One region of the Klebsiella africana genome, then DNA from elsewhere that is predicted to be linked to it. Evidence: predicted binding sites of a transcription regulator. Region 1 holds the regulator's gene; the other holds the start of a gene.

Region 1 (7,689 bases):
GGTCCTGTTCATGAGCGATATCGATAAAAAAATCCGGATAGTGCGCGTAGAGATCGTGCACGGTGACGTTCGGCAACTGTAAGGCCGGCTCTAATAAGACCCGGTTGGCCACGGAATCCTGAGATTCTGGGTGGGCATACAGCAGCAACACTTTCGCTGTCTGAGACATCATTCCCCTCCCGTAGGTCTTCTGGCGGCCTGCACAGCCCCGGCGTTTTGACACAGCCAGAATGACTTTGTGTATCGTCTTCGTTTTGGGCTACCATGGCGGCCCGGTGAAGCGATTCGCTTCCACACTACATTATCATAATGACAAATTAACATAGTCTGAACATACGGCGCCTTATGATTGTTTTCTCCTCGTTACAAATTCGTCGCGGCGTACGCGTCCTGCTGGACAACGCCACCGCTACCATCAATCCTGGCCAAAAGGTCGGTCTGGTGGGTAAAAACGGCTGCGGGAAATCGACGCTGCTATCGCTTTTGAAAAACGAGATAAGCGCTGACGGCGGCAGTATGACCTTTCCCGGTAACTGGCAGCTGGCCTGGGTGAATCAGGAAACCCCGGCGCTACCGCAGCCGGCCATCGATTATGTCATTGACGGCGATCGGGAATACCGCCAACTGGAGGCCGCGCTCCAGCTGGCTAACGAACGCAACGATGGCCATGCTATCGCCACCGTCCACGGTAAGCTGGACGCCATCGATGCCTGGACCATCCGTTCCCGCGCCGCCAGCCTGCTGCACGGTCTGGGTTTCAGCAATGAACAGCTTGAGCGGCCGGTCAGCGATTTTTCCGGCGGCTGGCGTATGCGCCTTAACCTCGCCCAGGCGCTGATCTGCCGCTCCGACCTGCTGCTGCTCGATGAACCGACTAACCACCTCGACCTTGATGCAGTGATCTGGCTGGAGAAGTGGCTGAAGGGCTACACGGGGACGCTGATCCTGATTTCCCACGATCGCGATTTCCTCGATCCTATCGTCGATAAAATTATCCATATCGAACAGCAGACGATGTTTGAGTACACCGGCAACTACAGTTCGTTTGAAGTGCAGCGCGCCACCCGCCTCGCTCAGCAGCAGGCGATGTACGAAAGCCAGCAACAGCGCGTTGCGCATCTGCAAAGCTATATCGATCGCTTCCGCGCCAAAGCTACCAAAGCCAAGCAGGCGCAGAGCCGTATTAAAATGCTGGAGCGGATGGAGCTCATCGCCCCGGCGCATGTGGATAACCCGTTCCACTTCAGCTTCCGCCAGCCGGAGAGCCTGCCTAACCCACTGCTGAAGATGGAGAAAGTCAGCGCTGGCTACGGCGAGCGTATTATCCTCGACTCCATCAAGCTTAACCTGGTGCCGGGGTCGCGTATCGGCCTGCTGGGCCGCAACGGCGCCGGGAAATCGACGCTGATTAAGCTGCTGGCTGGCGAACTCCAGCCCATGAGCGGCGAGATCGGCCTCGCCAAAGGCATCAAGCTCGGCTACTTCGCCCAGCATCAGCTGGAGTTCCTGCGCGCCGATGAGTCGCCGCTGCAGCACCTGGCGCGCCTGGCGCCGCAGGAGCTGGAGCAGAAGCTGCGCGATTATCTGGGCGGCTTTGGCTTCCAGGGGGATAAGGTCAGCGAAGAAACCCGCCGCTTCTCCGGTGGAGAAAAAGCGCGCCTGGTGCTGGCCCTGATTGTCTGGCAGCGCCCTAACCTGCTGCTGCTCGATGAACCGACCAACCACCTTGACCTCGATATGCGTCAGGCCTTAACCGAAGCGCTGATCGACTTTGAAGGGGCGCTGGTGGTCGTATCGCACGATCGCCACCTGATCCGCTCCACCACCGACGATCTGTACCTTGTTCACGATGGTAAAGTCGAACCGTTCGACGGCGATCTGGAAGATTATCAGCAATGGCTCAGCGACTCGCAAAAACAGGAGTCCCAGAGCGGCGAGGCGCCAAAAGAGAGCGGCAATAGCGCCCAGGCGCGCAAAGACCAGAAGCGTCGGGAAGCGGAGCTACGCAGCCAGACCCAACCGCTGCGCAAAGAGATCGCCCGTCTGGAAAAAGAGATGGATAAGCTCAACGCGCAGCTGGCCAGTGCAGAAGAGAAACTTGGCGACAGCGAACTCTACGACGCCTCGCGTAAAGCGGAACTGACTGAATGCCTGCAGCAGCAGGCCAGCGCGAAATCCGGGCTGGAGGAGTGCGAAATGGCCTGGCTGGAGGCACAGGAGCAGCTGGAGCGCATGCTTCAGGAAGGCTAATCACTTCTTCCTCATCCTGCCTGCGTCTGCGATGCCGCTGGCAGGATGGGTTTCTGCCCGCCCGTGGTCTGGTCATCAGTGACATCAATGGTTTGTTTTTGGTGTAACCTGAACCCACTGACCACATATTGGCTAACTCCTGCGCGCCCTGCGCGGTATAGTCATCATCACGTTTATTAATTGTTCTGGTGCTATGGTTGAAATCATCCCCACAGACATGACGCCCCCCGAAAACGATTCGCGTGAGTTCCATCCGATGCGCGGCGTGGGCAATCGTCATCTGCAAACCATGCTGCCGCGGCTGATCCGCCGTAAATTGCGCTTCACTCCGCACTGGCAGCGCCTTGAGCTGCCAGACGGCGATTTTGTCGATCTCGCCTGGAGCGAAGATCCGTACCAGGCGCGCCATAAGCCGCGCCTGGTCGTCTTTCACGGCCTGGAAGGCAGTCTGCACAGCCCGTACGCCCATGGCCTGATGCACGCGGCGATGCAGCGCGGCTGGCTGGGCGTAGTCATGCATTTTCGCGGCTGCAGCGGCGAACCTAACCGCAATAACCGCATTTATCACTCCGGCGAAACGGAAGATGGCACCTGGTTTCTGCACTGGCTGCAGCGTGAGTTTGGCCCCGCGCCGACCGCGGCCGTCGGCTATTCGCTGGGCGGCAATATGCTGGGCTGCCTGCTGGCAGAAGAAGGCGACCGCTGCCCGCTGGATGCCGCGGTGATCGTTTCCGCGCCTTTCATGCTGGAAGCCTGCAGCTATCATATGGATAAGGGCTTCTCGCGGGTTTATCAGCGCTATCTGCTCAATCTGTTAAAAGCCAACGCCTCACGCAAGCTGAAAGCGTATCCTGGCTCGCTGCCCGTCGATTTACGCCAGCTCAAAGGGATGCGCCGCATCCGGGAATTTGACGATATGATCACCGCCAAGATCCATGGCTTTGCCGATGCGCTGGATTATTACCGGCAATGCAGCGCCATGCCGCGGCTGAGCGATATCACTAAGCCGACGCTAATTATTCACGCGAAAGACGATCCGTTTATGGATCACCACTCTATTCCGCCGCAGGAGCAACTGCCGGCGAACGTAGAGTATCAATTGACCGAACAAGGCGGCCACGTTGGCTTCGTCAGCGGCACTCTGCGTAAACCGGAAATGTGGCTGGAAAGACGCATTCCCGACTGGTTAAACCGCTGGCTGGAGGTTCCCGCATGATTATTCCCTGGCAGGATCTGGATCCCGAAACGCTGGATAACCTGATTGAAAGCTTTGTGTTACGTGAAGGCACCGATTATGGTGAACATGAACGTTCACTTGCCGATAAAGTCGCCGATGTAAAACAGCAGCTGAAACGCGGAGAAGCGGTCCTTGTGTGGTCGGAACTGCATGAGACGGTCAATATTATGCCGCGTGCGCTGTTTAACGGCTAAGGCGACGCCACTACATCGTTTAACCAGGGAGTTGTTATGTCTGCCAAACATCCGGTGATCGCCGTCACGGGCTCCAGCGGCGCGGGCACTACCACCACCAGCCTTGCCTTTCGCAAAATCTTCGCGCAGCTAAACCTGCATGCCGCGGAAGTGGAAGGCGACAGCTTTCATCGCTACACCCGCCCGGAAATGGACATGGCGATCCGTAAGGCGCGGGATCAGGGCAAACATATCAGCTACTTTGGCCCGGAGGCGAACGACTTCGGCCTGCTGGAGCAGACCTTTGTCGACTATGGCCGCCACGGAAAAGGCCAGTCGCGGAAATACCTGCACACCTATGACGAAGCCGTGCCGTGGAATCAGGTGCCGGGGACCTTCACTCCCTGGCAGCCACTGCCGGAGCCGACAGACGTGCTGTTCTATGAGGGGCTGCACGGCGGGGTTGTCACGCCGCAGCATGATGTCGCCAGCCATGTCGACCTGCTTGTCGGGGTGGTGCCTATCGTTAACCTCGAGTGGATCCAAAAGCTTATTCGCGACACCAGCGAACGCGGCCACTCCCGGGAGGCGGTGATGGACTCGGTCGTCCGCTCGATGGAAGATTACATCAACTTCATTACGCCGCAATTTTCCCGCACCCACATCAACTTTCAGCGCGTGCCGACGGTGGACACCTCCAACCCGTTTGCCGCCAAAGCGATCCCCTCGCTGGACGAGAGCTTTGTGGTGATCCATTTCCGCAATCTGCAAAATATCGACTTCCCCTGGCTGTTGGCGATGCTGCAGGGGTCGTTTATCTCGCACATGAACACCCTGGTGGTGCCGGGCGGTAAAATGGGGCTGGCGATGGAGCTTATCATGACGCCGCTGGTCGAGCGCCTGATGGAAGGCCGTAAGATAGGCTAAAAGAAAAAACCCCGGCCAGGAGGCCGGGATTGAGATTCGATACAACACCAGGCGAAGACTACGCCTCGATCACTTCATAGGAGTGGGTGATCTTCACCGCTTTTTCCAGCATCAGCGCCACTGAACAGTATTTCTCTGCCGACAGATCCACCGCCCGGGAGACCGCGGCATCTTTCAGCGCTTTACCGGTGACGATAAAGTGCAGATTAATATGCGTAAACAGACGCGGAGCCTCTTCGCGACGCTCGGAGGTCAGCTTCACTTCGCAATTGGTCACGTCGTGACGACCTTTTTGCAGAATGGAGACCACATCGATCGCGCTGCAACCGCCCGCCGCCATCAGCACCATCTCCATCGGGCTGGGAGCCTTATCCCCGGAGTTGCCGTCCATCAGAATCTGGTGTCCCGATGCGGACTCCCCGATAAAGGTTAACCCTTCTACCCATTTCACACGCGCTTGCATAAAATTTAACTCCAGTATCGCAATATTCCTGTCAGATTACGCGCACATAACAATTCTCGCAACGGAAGGCGACCTGCGTCATGCTGAAGCGAGACACCAGGAGACATGCGGCGAAAGCTATGCTAAAACAGTCTGGATGCTACAGTAATACATTGATGTACTGCATGTATGCAGAGGAGTTCACATTACGGGCTGTCGAAAAATCATCAGCCAGCTTCCCAGGTATAGGGAAACAATACGATTGCATGCCCGGACGCCGTGTAGTGTCGGCGCCCGGAGATAGCTTATAACAGAGGATAACCGCGCATGGTGCTTGGCAAACCGCAAACAGACCCTACCCTTGAATGGTTCTTGTCTCATTGCCACATTCATAAGTACCCATCAAAGAGCACGCTGATCCACCAGGGTGAGAAAGCAGAAACGCTGTACTACATCGTTAAAGGCTCCGTGGCTGTACTCATCAAGGATGAAGAAGGTAAAGAGATGATCCTCTCCTACCTCAACCAGGGCGATTTCATCGGTGAATTAGGCCTGTTTGAAGAGGGTCAGGAGCGTAGCGCCTGGGTACGGGCGAAAACCGCATGTGAAGTGGCCGAAATCTCTTATAAGAAATTCCGTCAGCTGATCCAGGTGAACCCGGACATTCTGATGCGTCTCTCTTCGCAAATGGCTCGCCGTCTGCAGGTCACGTCTGAGAAAGTGGGCAACCTTGCCTTCCTCGACGTGACGGGCCGTATCGCCCAGACGCTGCTGAACCTGGCGAAGCAACCGGATGCCATGACCCACCCGGACGGTATGCAAATTAAAATTACCCGCCAGGAAATTGGTCAGATCGTCGGCTGCTCTCGTGAAACGGTTGGCCGTATTTTGAAAATGCTGGAAGATCAGAACCTGATTTCCGCGCACGGTAAAACCATCGTCGTCTACGGCACCCGTTAAGTTGCTAAGCGGCGTATTGCTCCTGCAGTACGCCGTTTTTGTTTTTCCCTCATGTGGCGCAGGCTGATTTACCACCCGGAAGTCAACTATGCACTGCGGCAAACGCTGGTGCTGTGTCTGCCTGTGGCCATCGGTCTTCTGCTCGGGCATCTCCAGCAGGGACTGCTGTTTTCCTTAGTCCCCGCCTGCTGCAATATTGCCGGTCTTGATACCCCGCATAAGCGTTTTTTCAAACGCCTGATTATCGGCGGCTGCCTGTTTGCCGGATGCAGCCTGGTGGTGCAGTTACTTCTCGCCCAGGCGATCCCCCTACCGCTTATCCTCAGCGGCCTGGCGCTGCTGCTCGGCGTCACCGCGGAGATCAGTTCGCTGCACGCGCGTCTGCTGCCCGCATCGCTGATCGCCGCCATCTTTACCCTGAGCCTGGCGGGCAATATGCCCATCTGGGAGCCGCTGCTGATCTACGCCTTCGGCACGCTGTGGTACGGCGTGTTTAACTGGTTCTGGTTCTGGCTGTGGCGCGAACAGCCGCTGCGGGAGTCGTTAAGCCTGCTTTACCGGGAACTGGCCGACTATTGTGAAGCTAAATACAGTCTGTTGACCCAGCATACCGATCCGTCGACCGCCCTGCCGCCGCTGCTCACCCGCCAGCAGAAGGTGGTCGACCTGATTACCCAGTGCTATCAGCAGATGCATATGTTGGCCGCTAACCAACGCAACGACCACAAGCGCCTGCTGCGGGCGTTCCAGATGGGGCTGGATCTGCAGGAGCATATTTCGGTCAGCCTGCATCAGCCGGAAGAGGTGCAAAAGCTGGTAGAACGCAGCCATGCCGAAGCGGTGATCCGCTGGAACGCGCAGACCGTCGCCGCCCGCCTTCGCGTGCTGGCGGATGACATGCTCTATCATCGCTTCCCGCAGCGCTTTCAAATGGATAAACAGATCGAGGCTCTGGAAAAGATCGCCAGGCAACATCCGGATAACCCGGTCGGCCACTTCTGCGCCTGGCACTTCAGCCGCATCGCCCGGGTGCTGCATACCCAGCGTCCGCTGTATGCCCGAGATCTGATGGCCGACAAAGAGCGTCGTTTACCGCTGTTTCCCGCACTAAAGAACTACCTGTCGCTAAAATCGCCCGCGCTGCGCAATGCCGCCCGCATCAGCGTGATGCTGAGCATCGCCAGCCTGATGGGCAACGCCCTGCACTTGCCTAAGCCCTATTGGATCCTGATGACCGTGCTCTTCGTCACCCAGAACGGCTATGGCGCCACGCGGGTGCGAATTGTCCACCGGGCGGCGGGAACGCTCGCCGGCCTGATCATCGCCGGCCTGACGTTGCACTTTCACGTTCCGGAGAGCTATACCCTGAGCGGGATGCTGCTGATCACCCTGCTTAGCTATCTGATCATCCGCAAACACTATGGCTGGGCGATGGTAGGCTTTACGGTGACGGCGGTGTATACCCTGCAGCTGCTGACGCTCAACGGGGAACAGTTTATTATCGCCCGGCTGATCGACACGCTTATCGGCTGCCTGATCGCCTTCGGCGGGATGGTTTGGCTGTGGCCACAGTGGCAGAGCGGCCTGCTGAAAAAAAATGCCCACGATGCGCTGGAGGCCGACCAGCAGGCGATTCGCCTGATCCTCAGCCCCGACCCGAAAGCACCCGCGCTGGCCTATCAACGCATGCGCGTCAACCA
Region 2 (7,689 bases), 460 kb from region 1:
TTTCATCGAGAAACACGATTTCCGCTTCCGGCAGGTAGCCGGCGGTTAAACGTTCGTAACGGCCTTCATCTTTCAGCGCCTGAATGGACAGTGGCCCAAAAACCTCTTCCGGGGTGGAGAAGCGGGTCATGAGGTATTCAAACGCGCGCGCCTGCTGGAAGGCAAATTTTAGGCGGCGGGCAATCAGGCTTTTGGCGATCCCCGGCGGACCGAGCAAAAAAACGCTCTCGCCGCTGAGCGCCGCCAGCAGGCAGAGGCGTATCGCATGACTGCGTTCAAAGAGTCCTTTTTCAAGTGCCGCGCTGAGCCGGGAAATTCTTTCAGCCAGTAAATGTGTTTGAGCCATAATTGTGTTGGATGCTTTGTCGTGTATCGTTATTTGGACGAGTATAGATGTTAGAGCAGGGGCGGTAATAGCCTGAAGAATCGATTTATTTTTTTTGAGCCAGGTTAATATGGTGTCTGTTAGGGGTACGATTTCGCAAATAATCGTGCATACTGTGCGCTTTTTGTGGGCCAAGGGACTAGGCACACATTTGTTTTATAAACGAAAAGACTAGTCTATGAGCACTGATAATAAACAATCGTTGCCGGCGTTAACGCTGGCGGCCATCGGCGTGGTGTACGGCGATATCGGTACCAGTCCACTGTATACCTTGCGCGAATGCCTGTCAGGTCAGTTTGGCTTTGGCGTAGAGCGCGATGCCGTTTTTGGCTTTTTGTCGCTAATTTTCTGGCTGTTAATCTTTACCGTATCAATTAAATACATCACCTTCGTGATGCGGGCGGATAACGCCGGGGAAGGCGGGATCTTAACGTTGATGTCGCTGGCCGGACGCAACACCTCGGCCAGAATGACCTCCGTGCTGGTGATCCTCGGCCTGGTCGGCGGCAGCTTCTTCTATGGCGAAGTGGTGATTACCCCAGCCATTTCGGTGATGTCGGCAATTGAGGGGTTAGAAATTATCGCCCCGCAGCTCGATACCTGGATTGTCCCTATCTCCATTATCGTGCTTACCCTGCTGTTTGTGATCCAAAAGCACGGCACCGGCATGGTCGGCAAGCTGTTTGCGCCGATTATGCTGATCTGGTTCCTGTTGCTGGCGGTGCTGGGCGCGCGAAGCATTTACGCTAATCCGGAAGTTCTGCAGGCGCTGAACCCCTACTGGGCTGTGCACTTCTTCCTGCAGTACAAGACCGTTTCCTTTATTGCGCTTGGCGCGGTGGTGCTGTCGATTACCGGGGTGGAAGCGCTGTATGCCGATATGGGCCACTTCGGCAAACTGCCGATCCGCGTAGCCTGGTTCTCCGTGGTGCTGCCCTCGTTGGTGCTGAACTATTTTGGCCAGGGCGCGCTGCTGCTGAAGCACCCGGAAGCGATTAAAAACCCGTTCTTCCTGCTGGCGCCTGAGTGGGCGCTGATCCCGATGCTGATTATCGCCACGCTGGCGACGGTTATCGCCTCGCAGGCGGTGATTTCCGGGGTCTTCTCTCTGACCCGTCAGGCAGTACGTCTGGGCTATCTGTCGCCGATGCGCATTATCCATACCTCGGAAATGGAGTCCGGGCAGATTTACATTCCATTCATTAACTGGCTGCTATACGTTTCTGTGGTCATCGTTATCGTCAGCTTTGAGCATTCTTCTAACCTGGCGGCGGCGTATGGTATCGCGGTAACGGGCACCATGGTGCTGACCTCCATTCTGTCGGCGACCGTGGCGCGCAAAAACTGGCACTGGAACAAGCTATTTGTCGGCCTGATGCTGGTGGCCTTCCTGTGCATTGATATTCCGCTGTTCTCGGCGAACCTCGATAAGATTGTCTCCGGCGGCTGGCTGCCGTTGTCCCTGGGTATGGTGATGTTTACGGTGATGACGACCTGGAAGAGCGAGCGTTTCCGCCTGCTGCGCCGGATGCACGAGCATGGTAACTCGCTGGAAGCGATGATCTCTTCGCTGGAGAAGTCACCGCCAGTGCGTGTGCCGGGTACTGCGGTGTATATGTCCCGCGCCCTGAACGTGATCCCCTTTGCCCTGCTGCATAACCTGAAGCACAACAAGGTACTGCATGAGCGAGTGATCCTCCTGACCCTACGCACCGAAGATGCGCCTTACGTGCATAACGTTCGCCGGGTGCAGATTGAACAGCTGTCCCCCTCCTTCTGGCGGGTGGTGGCCAGCTACGGCTGGCGGGAAACGCCTAACGTTGAAGAGGTGTTCCACCGCTGTGGCCTGGAAGGGCTCAGTTGCCGGATGATGGAGACCTCGTTCTTTATGTCGCATGAGTCGCTGATTATCGGCAAACGGCCATGGTATCTGCGCCTGCGCGGCAAGCTTTATCTGCTGCTGCAGCGCAACGCCTTGCGCGCGCCGGATCAGTTTGAAATTCCGCCAAACCGGGTTATCGAGCTCGGTACTCAGGTCGAAATCTAATGTAAAAAAGCCCTTCCCTTGTGAAGGGCTTTTTGTTTCTTGTTCCGGCTGTCACGTCCTGTCTCTGTCTCGCGAAACGTTTCGATGGCGATCACATTTCTCTCTTCTGGTGATGGTTTTCTGCTCACACATTGATAATAATTATGTTAGCGAAACGTTTCGCTAGTGGAGCAAAAGAGAAAAATGAAAAAAGGCACCGTACTTAACGCTGATATTTCCGCGGTCATCTCCTGCCTGGGCCACACCGATACGCTGGTGGTCTGCGATGCCGGATTACCGGTTCCCCGCAGTAGCACGCGCATTGATATGGCGCTGACTCAGGGCGTACCTTCCTTTATGCAGGTACTGGAAGTGGTAACGACGGAAATGCAGGTTGAAGCGGCTGTCATCGCGGAAGAGATTAAAATCCATAATCCGCAGCTTCACGCGACGTTGCTCAACCACCTTGAGCAGCTGCAGCAGCACCAGGGAAATACCATTGAAATTCGTTACACCAGCCATGAGCAGTTCAAAAAACAAACCGCAGACAGTCAGGCGGTAATTCGCAGCGGGGAGTGTTCCCCGTTTGCGAATATTATTCTCTGTGCCGGCGTTACGTTCTGAGGTCGTCGTCATGGAAGCCTTATTGCAACTGAAAGGGATCGATAAAGCGTTCCCTGGCGTCAAGGCGCTCTCCGGCGCGGCGCTGAATGTCTATGCTGGCCGGGTGATGGCGCTGGTTGGGGAGAATGGCGCTGGCAAATCCACCATGATGAAGGTGCTGACCGGGATCTACACCCGTGATGCCGGTTCTTTGCTGTGGTTAGGCAAAGAGACGACCTTTAACGGCCCAAAATCCTCCCAGGAAGCCGGGATCGGCATAATTCATCAGGAACTGAACCTGATCCCGCAGTTGACGATCGCCGAGAACATCTTCCTCGGCCGCGAGTTCGTGAACCGCTTTGGCAAAATCGACTGGAAGCGGATGTATGCCGAAGCGGACAAGCTGTTGGCGAAGCTGAATCTCCGCTTTACCAGCCAGAAGCTGGTGGGCGATCTGTCGATTGGCGATCAGCAAATGGTGGAGATCGCTAAAGTGCTGAGCTTCGAGTCGAAAGTCATCATCATGGATGAACCGACCGATGCGCTGACTGATACCGAAACCGAATCGCTGTTCCGCGTCATTCGCGAACTGAAGTCGCAGGGGCGCGGTATCGTCTACATCTCCCACCGCATGAAAGAGATCTTCGAGATTTGCGACGACGTAACTGTGTTCCGCGACGGGCAGTTTATCGCCGAACGTGAGGTCACCTCGCTGGATGAAGACCGTCTGATCGAGATGATGGTTGGCCGTAAGCTGGAAGATCAGTATCCGCATCTCGACAAGGCGCCGGGCGCGGTGCGCCTGAAGGTCGATAATCTCTGCGGCCCGGGCGTGGAAAACGTGACCTTTACCTTGCGCCAGGGGGAAATCCTGGGTGTTGCCGGGCTGATGGGCGCCGGGCGGACAGAACTGATGAAAGTGCTGTACGGCGCGCTGCCGCGCAGCAGTGGTTCCGTCACGCTCGACGGTCGCGAAGTGGTGACCCGCTCGCCGCAGGATGGCCTGGCGAACGGCATTGTCTATATCTCCGAAGACCGTAAGCGCGATGGCCTGGTACTGGGGATGTCGGTTAAAGAAAACATGTCCCTGACGGCGCTGCGCTATTTCAGCCGGGCGGGCGGCAGCCTTAAGCATAAAGATGAACAGCAGGCGGTGAGTGATTTCATTCGGCTGTTTAACGTGAAAACGCCGTCCATGGAGCAGGCGATCGGTCTGCTTTCCGGTGGCAACCAGCAAAAGGTCGCCATCGCCCGCGGGCTGATGACCCGGCCGAAGGTGCTGATCCTCGATGAACCGACCCGCGGCGTCGACGTCGGGGCGAAGAAAGAGATCTACCAGCTCATCAATCAGTTCAAAGCCGATGGCCTGAGCATCATTCTGGTCTCCTCCGAGATGCCGGAAGTGTTGGGCATGAGCGATCGCATCATAGTGATGCATGAAGGGCATCTCGGCGGTGAATTCACACGCGAGCAGGCCACCCAGGAAGTATTGATGGCTGCCGCTGTGGGCAAGCTTAACCGTGTGAATCAGGAGTAAAAAAGATGACTACCCAGGCTGTTTCTGGTCGCCGCTATTTCACAAAAGCGTGGCTGATGGAGCAAAAATCGCTGATTGCCCTGCTGGTGCTGATCGCGGTGGTGTCGACCATGAGCCCCAACTTTTTTACCGTCAATAACCTGTTCAATATTCTGCAGCAAACCTCCGTAAACGCCATCATGGCGGTAGGGATGACGCTGGTTATACTGACCTCGGGGATCGACCTGTCCGTCGGTTCCCTGCTGGCGCTCACCGGTGCGGTGGCGGCGTCGATCGTTGGCATTGAAGTGAATGCGCTGGTGGCGGTCGCGGCTGCGCTCGCATTAGGGGCGGCAATCGGCGCAGTCACCGGGGTGATCGTGGCGAAAGGCCGCGTGCAGGCCTTCATCGCCACCCTGGTGATGATGCTGCTGCTGCGCGGCGTGACCATGGTGTACACCAACGGCAGCCCGATCAATACCGGCTTTAGCGATAACGCCGATCTGTTCGGCTGGTTTGGCATCGGGCGTCCGCTGGGGATCCCGACGCCGGTATGGATCATGGCGATTGTCTTCCTGGCGGCCTGGTACATGCTGCACCATACTCGGCTGGGCCGTTATATTTACGCGCTGGGCGGTAATGAAGCGGCGACGCGTCTGTCCGGGATTAGCGTTAATAAAGTCAAAATTATCGTCTACGCCTTGTGCGGAATGCTGGCGTCGCTGGCCGGGATTATCGAAGTGGCGCGCCTCTCCTCCGCGCAGCCAACGGCGGGGACAGGCTATGAGCTGGACGCTATTGCGGCAGTGGTGCTCGGCGGCACCAGTCTCGCGGGCGGCAAAGGACGCATTGTCGGCACGCTGATTGGCGCGCTGATCCTTGGCTTCCTGAATAATGGTCTTAATCTTTTAGGCGTTTCTTCCTATTACCAGATGATCGTTAAAGCGGTGGTGATCTTGCTGGCGGTACTGGTAGATAACAAAAAGCAGTAACTGAGAACTCTACAGGACATCTTAACTATGAATATGAAAAAACTGGCGACCCTGGTCTCTGCTGTTGCGCTAAGTGCGACTGTTAGCGCGAACGCGATGGCCAAAGACACCATCGCTCTGGTTATCTCTACCCTCAACAACCCGTTCTTCGTGTCGCTGAAAGACGGCGCGCAAAAAGAAGCTGACAAGCTGGGCTACAACCTGGTGGTGCTGGATTCTCAGAACAACCCGGCGAAAGAGCTGGCGAACGTCCAGGATTTAACGGTGCGCGGCGCGAAGCTGCTGCTGATCAACCCAACCGACTCTGATGCCGTCGGCAACGCCGTGAAGATGGCGAACCAGGCGAAAATCCCGGTCATCACTCTTGACCGTCAGGCCACAAAAGGCGATGTCGTGAGCCATATTGCCTCTGACAACGTGCAGGGCGGAAAAATGGCGGGCGATTACATCGCGAAAAAAGTGGGAGAAAGTGCGAAAGTCATTGAACTGCAGGGCATTGCCGGGACTTCTGCGGCGCGTGAGCGCGGCGAAGGATTTAAACAGGCTGTGGCGGCGCACAAGTTCAACGTCCTGGCCAGTCAGCCGGCTGATTTCGACCGCACCAAAGGGCTGAACGTGATGCAGAACCTGCTGACCGCACATCCTGACGTCCAGGCGGTGTTCGCGCAAAATGATGAAATGGCGCTGGGCGCCCTGCGTGCACTGCAGACCGCAGGCAAGTCTGATGTGATGGTGGTTGGATTTGACGGCACTCCGGATGGCGAAAAAGCAGTAAACAGTGGCAAACTGGCGGCGACCGTCGCACAGTTGCCGGAGCAGATCGGCGCGAAAGGCGTTGAGACTGCTGATAAGGTACTGAAGGGCGAAAAAGTGGAAGCTAACTACCCGGTTGAGCTGAAGCTGGTCGTTAAGCAGTAATATGCGATTCGGACTGGCAACGGTCCGAGGGACAATATAAAAAAAGAAAAGCAGGGCATGCGCCACCGGATCCCGGTGGCGCGCTTTCCCGGGAACAGAAATGATGAAAACCGCAGGCAAACTTGTCGTCCTTGGCAGTATTAATGCCGATCACATTCTTAACCTTGACACTTTCCCGACGCCGGGCGAAACCGTCACCGGCAACCACTATCAGGTGGCGTTCGGTGGTAAAGGGGCCAACCAGGCGGTGGCCGCCGGGCGCAGTGGAGCGGATATCGCGTTTATCGCCTGCACCGGCGATGACGATATCGGTGACCGCATCCGTCGTCAGCTGGCGAGCGATAAAATCGACGTGGCGCCTGTGCGCGCAGTCGCCGGGGAAGCGACCGGCGTGGCGTTAATCTTCGTTAACGCCGAAGGTGAGAATGTCATCGGTATTCATGCTGGCGCCAATGCGGCATTATCAGTCGCTCAGGTAGAGGCGGAAAAAGAGCGGATCGCCAGCGCACAGGCGTTGTTGATGCAGCTGGAGTCACCGCTGGAGAGCGTGCTGGCGGCGGCGAAAATCGCTCATCACCATCAGACCACCGTAGTGCTGAACCCTGCGCCAGCGCGTGAACTACCGGATGAACTGCTGGCGCTGGTGGATATTATTACCCCTAACGAAACCGAAGCGGAAAAGCTGACCGGTATTCGCGTTGAGAGTGACGAAGATGCGGCAAAAGCCGCCGACGTACTGCATGCCAAAGGCATTGGTACGGTGATGATCACCCTCGGCAGCCGCGGCGTCTGGCTCAGTGCCGAAGGCGAAAGCCGGCGGATCCCGGGCTTTCGGGTGCAGGCCATTGATACTATCGCGGCCGGTGATACCTTTAACGGCGCGCTGGTGACCGCGCTGCTGGAAGGGACTTCCCTGCCAGAAGCGATCCGCTTTGCGCATGCTGCCGCGGCGATCGCCGTGACCCGCAAAGGCGCGCAGCCGTCCGTGCCGTGGCGCACAGAGATTGATGAATTTTTAGCGCAACAGGGGTAATGCTTGGCTACGATGAAAGATGTGGCCCGCGTCGCGGGCGTTTCCACATCGACGGTGTCACACGTCATCAATAAGGACCGCTTTGTCAGCGAGGCGATTACCGCCAAAGTCGACGCCGCGATCAAAAGCCTCAACTACGCCCCCTCTGCGCTGGCGCGTAGCCTCAAGCTTAATCAAACCCGCACCATCGGCATGCTGATTACCGCCAGTACCAAT

The links. Region 1 encodes CRP, which controls carbon source genes, mostly activating them, when cyclic AMP is high. Its sites were predicted from a motif close to ATGTGANNNNNNTCACAT; they were not measured.
Region 2: a site for CRP is predicted at 2,512-2,529, ahead of rbsD (D-ribose pyranase). Genes of this name have one in related genera too.

What each region holds. Positions count from the first base shown of each region.
Region 1 covers NZ_CP084874.1:416,349-424,037, reverse strand. Annotated here, with positions in the region: gene kefG (glutathione-regulated potassium-efflux system ancillary protein KefG) at 1-172, opposite strand, end outside; gene LGL98_RS01925 (ABC transporter ATP-binding protein) at 346-2,250, shown strand; gene LGL98_RS01920 (hydrolase) at 2,507-3,466, shown strand; gene LGL98_RS01915 (YheU family protein) at 3,463-3,681, shown strand; gene LGL98_RS01910 (phosphoribulokinase) at 3,718-4,587, shown strand; gene LGL98_RS01905 (OsmC family protein) at 4,646-5,050, opposite strand; gene crp (cAMP-activated global transcriptional regulator CRP) at 5,357-5,989, shown strand; gene LGL98_RS01895 (YccS/YhfK family putative transporter) at 6,041-7,689, shown strand, end outside.
Region 2 covers NZ_CP084874.1:5,196,824-5,204,512, reverse strand. Annotated here, with positions in the region: gene ravA (ATPase RavA) at 1-346, opposite strand, end outside; gene kup (low affinity potassium transporter Kup) at 564-2,432, shown strand; gene rbsD (D-ribose pyranase) at 2,616-3,035, shown strand; gene rbsA (ribose ABC transporter ATP-binding protein RbsA) at 3,046-4,551, shown strand; gene rbsC (ribose ABC transporter permease) at 4,557-5,522, shown strand; gene rbsB (ribose ABC transporter substrate-binding protein RbsB) at 5,550-6,440, shown strand; gene rbsK (ribokinase) at 6,541-7,473, shown strand; gene rbsR (ribose operon transcriptional repressor RbsR) at 7,477-7,689, shown strand, end outside.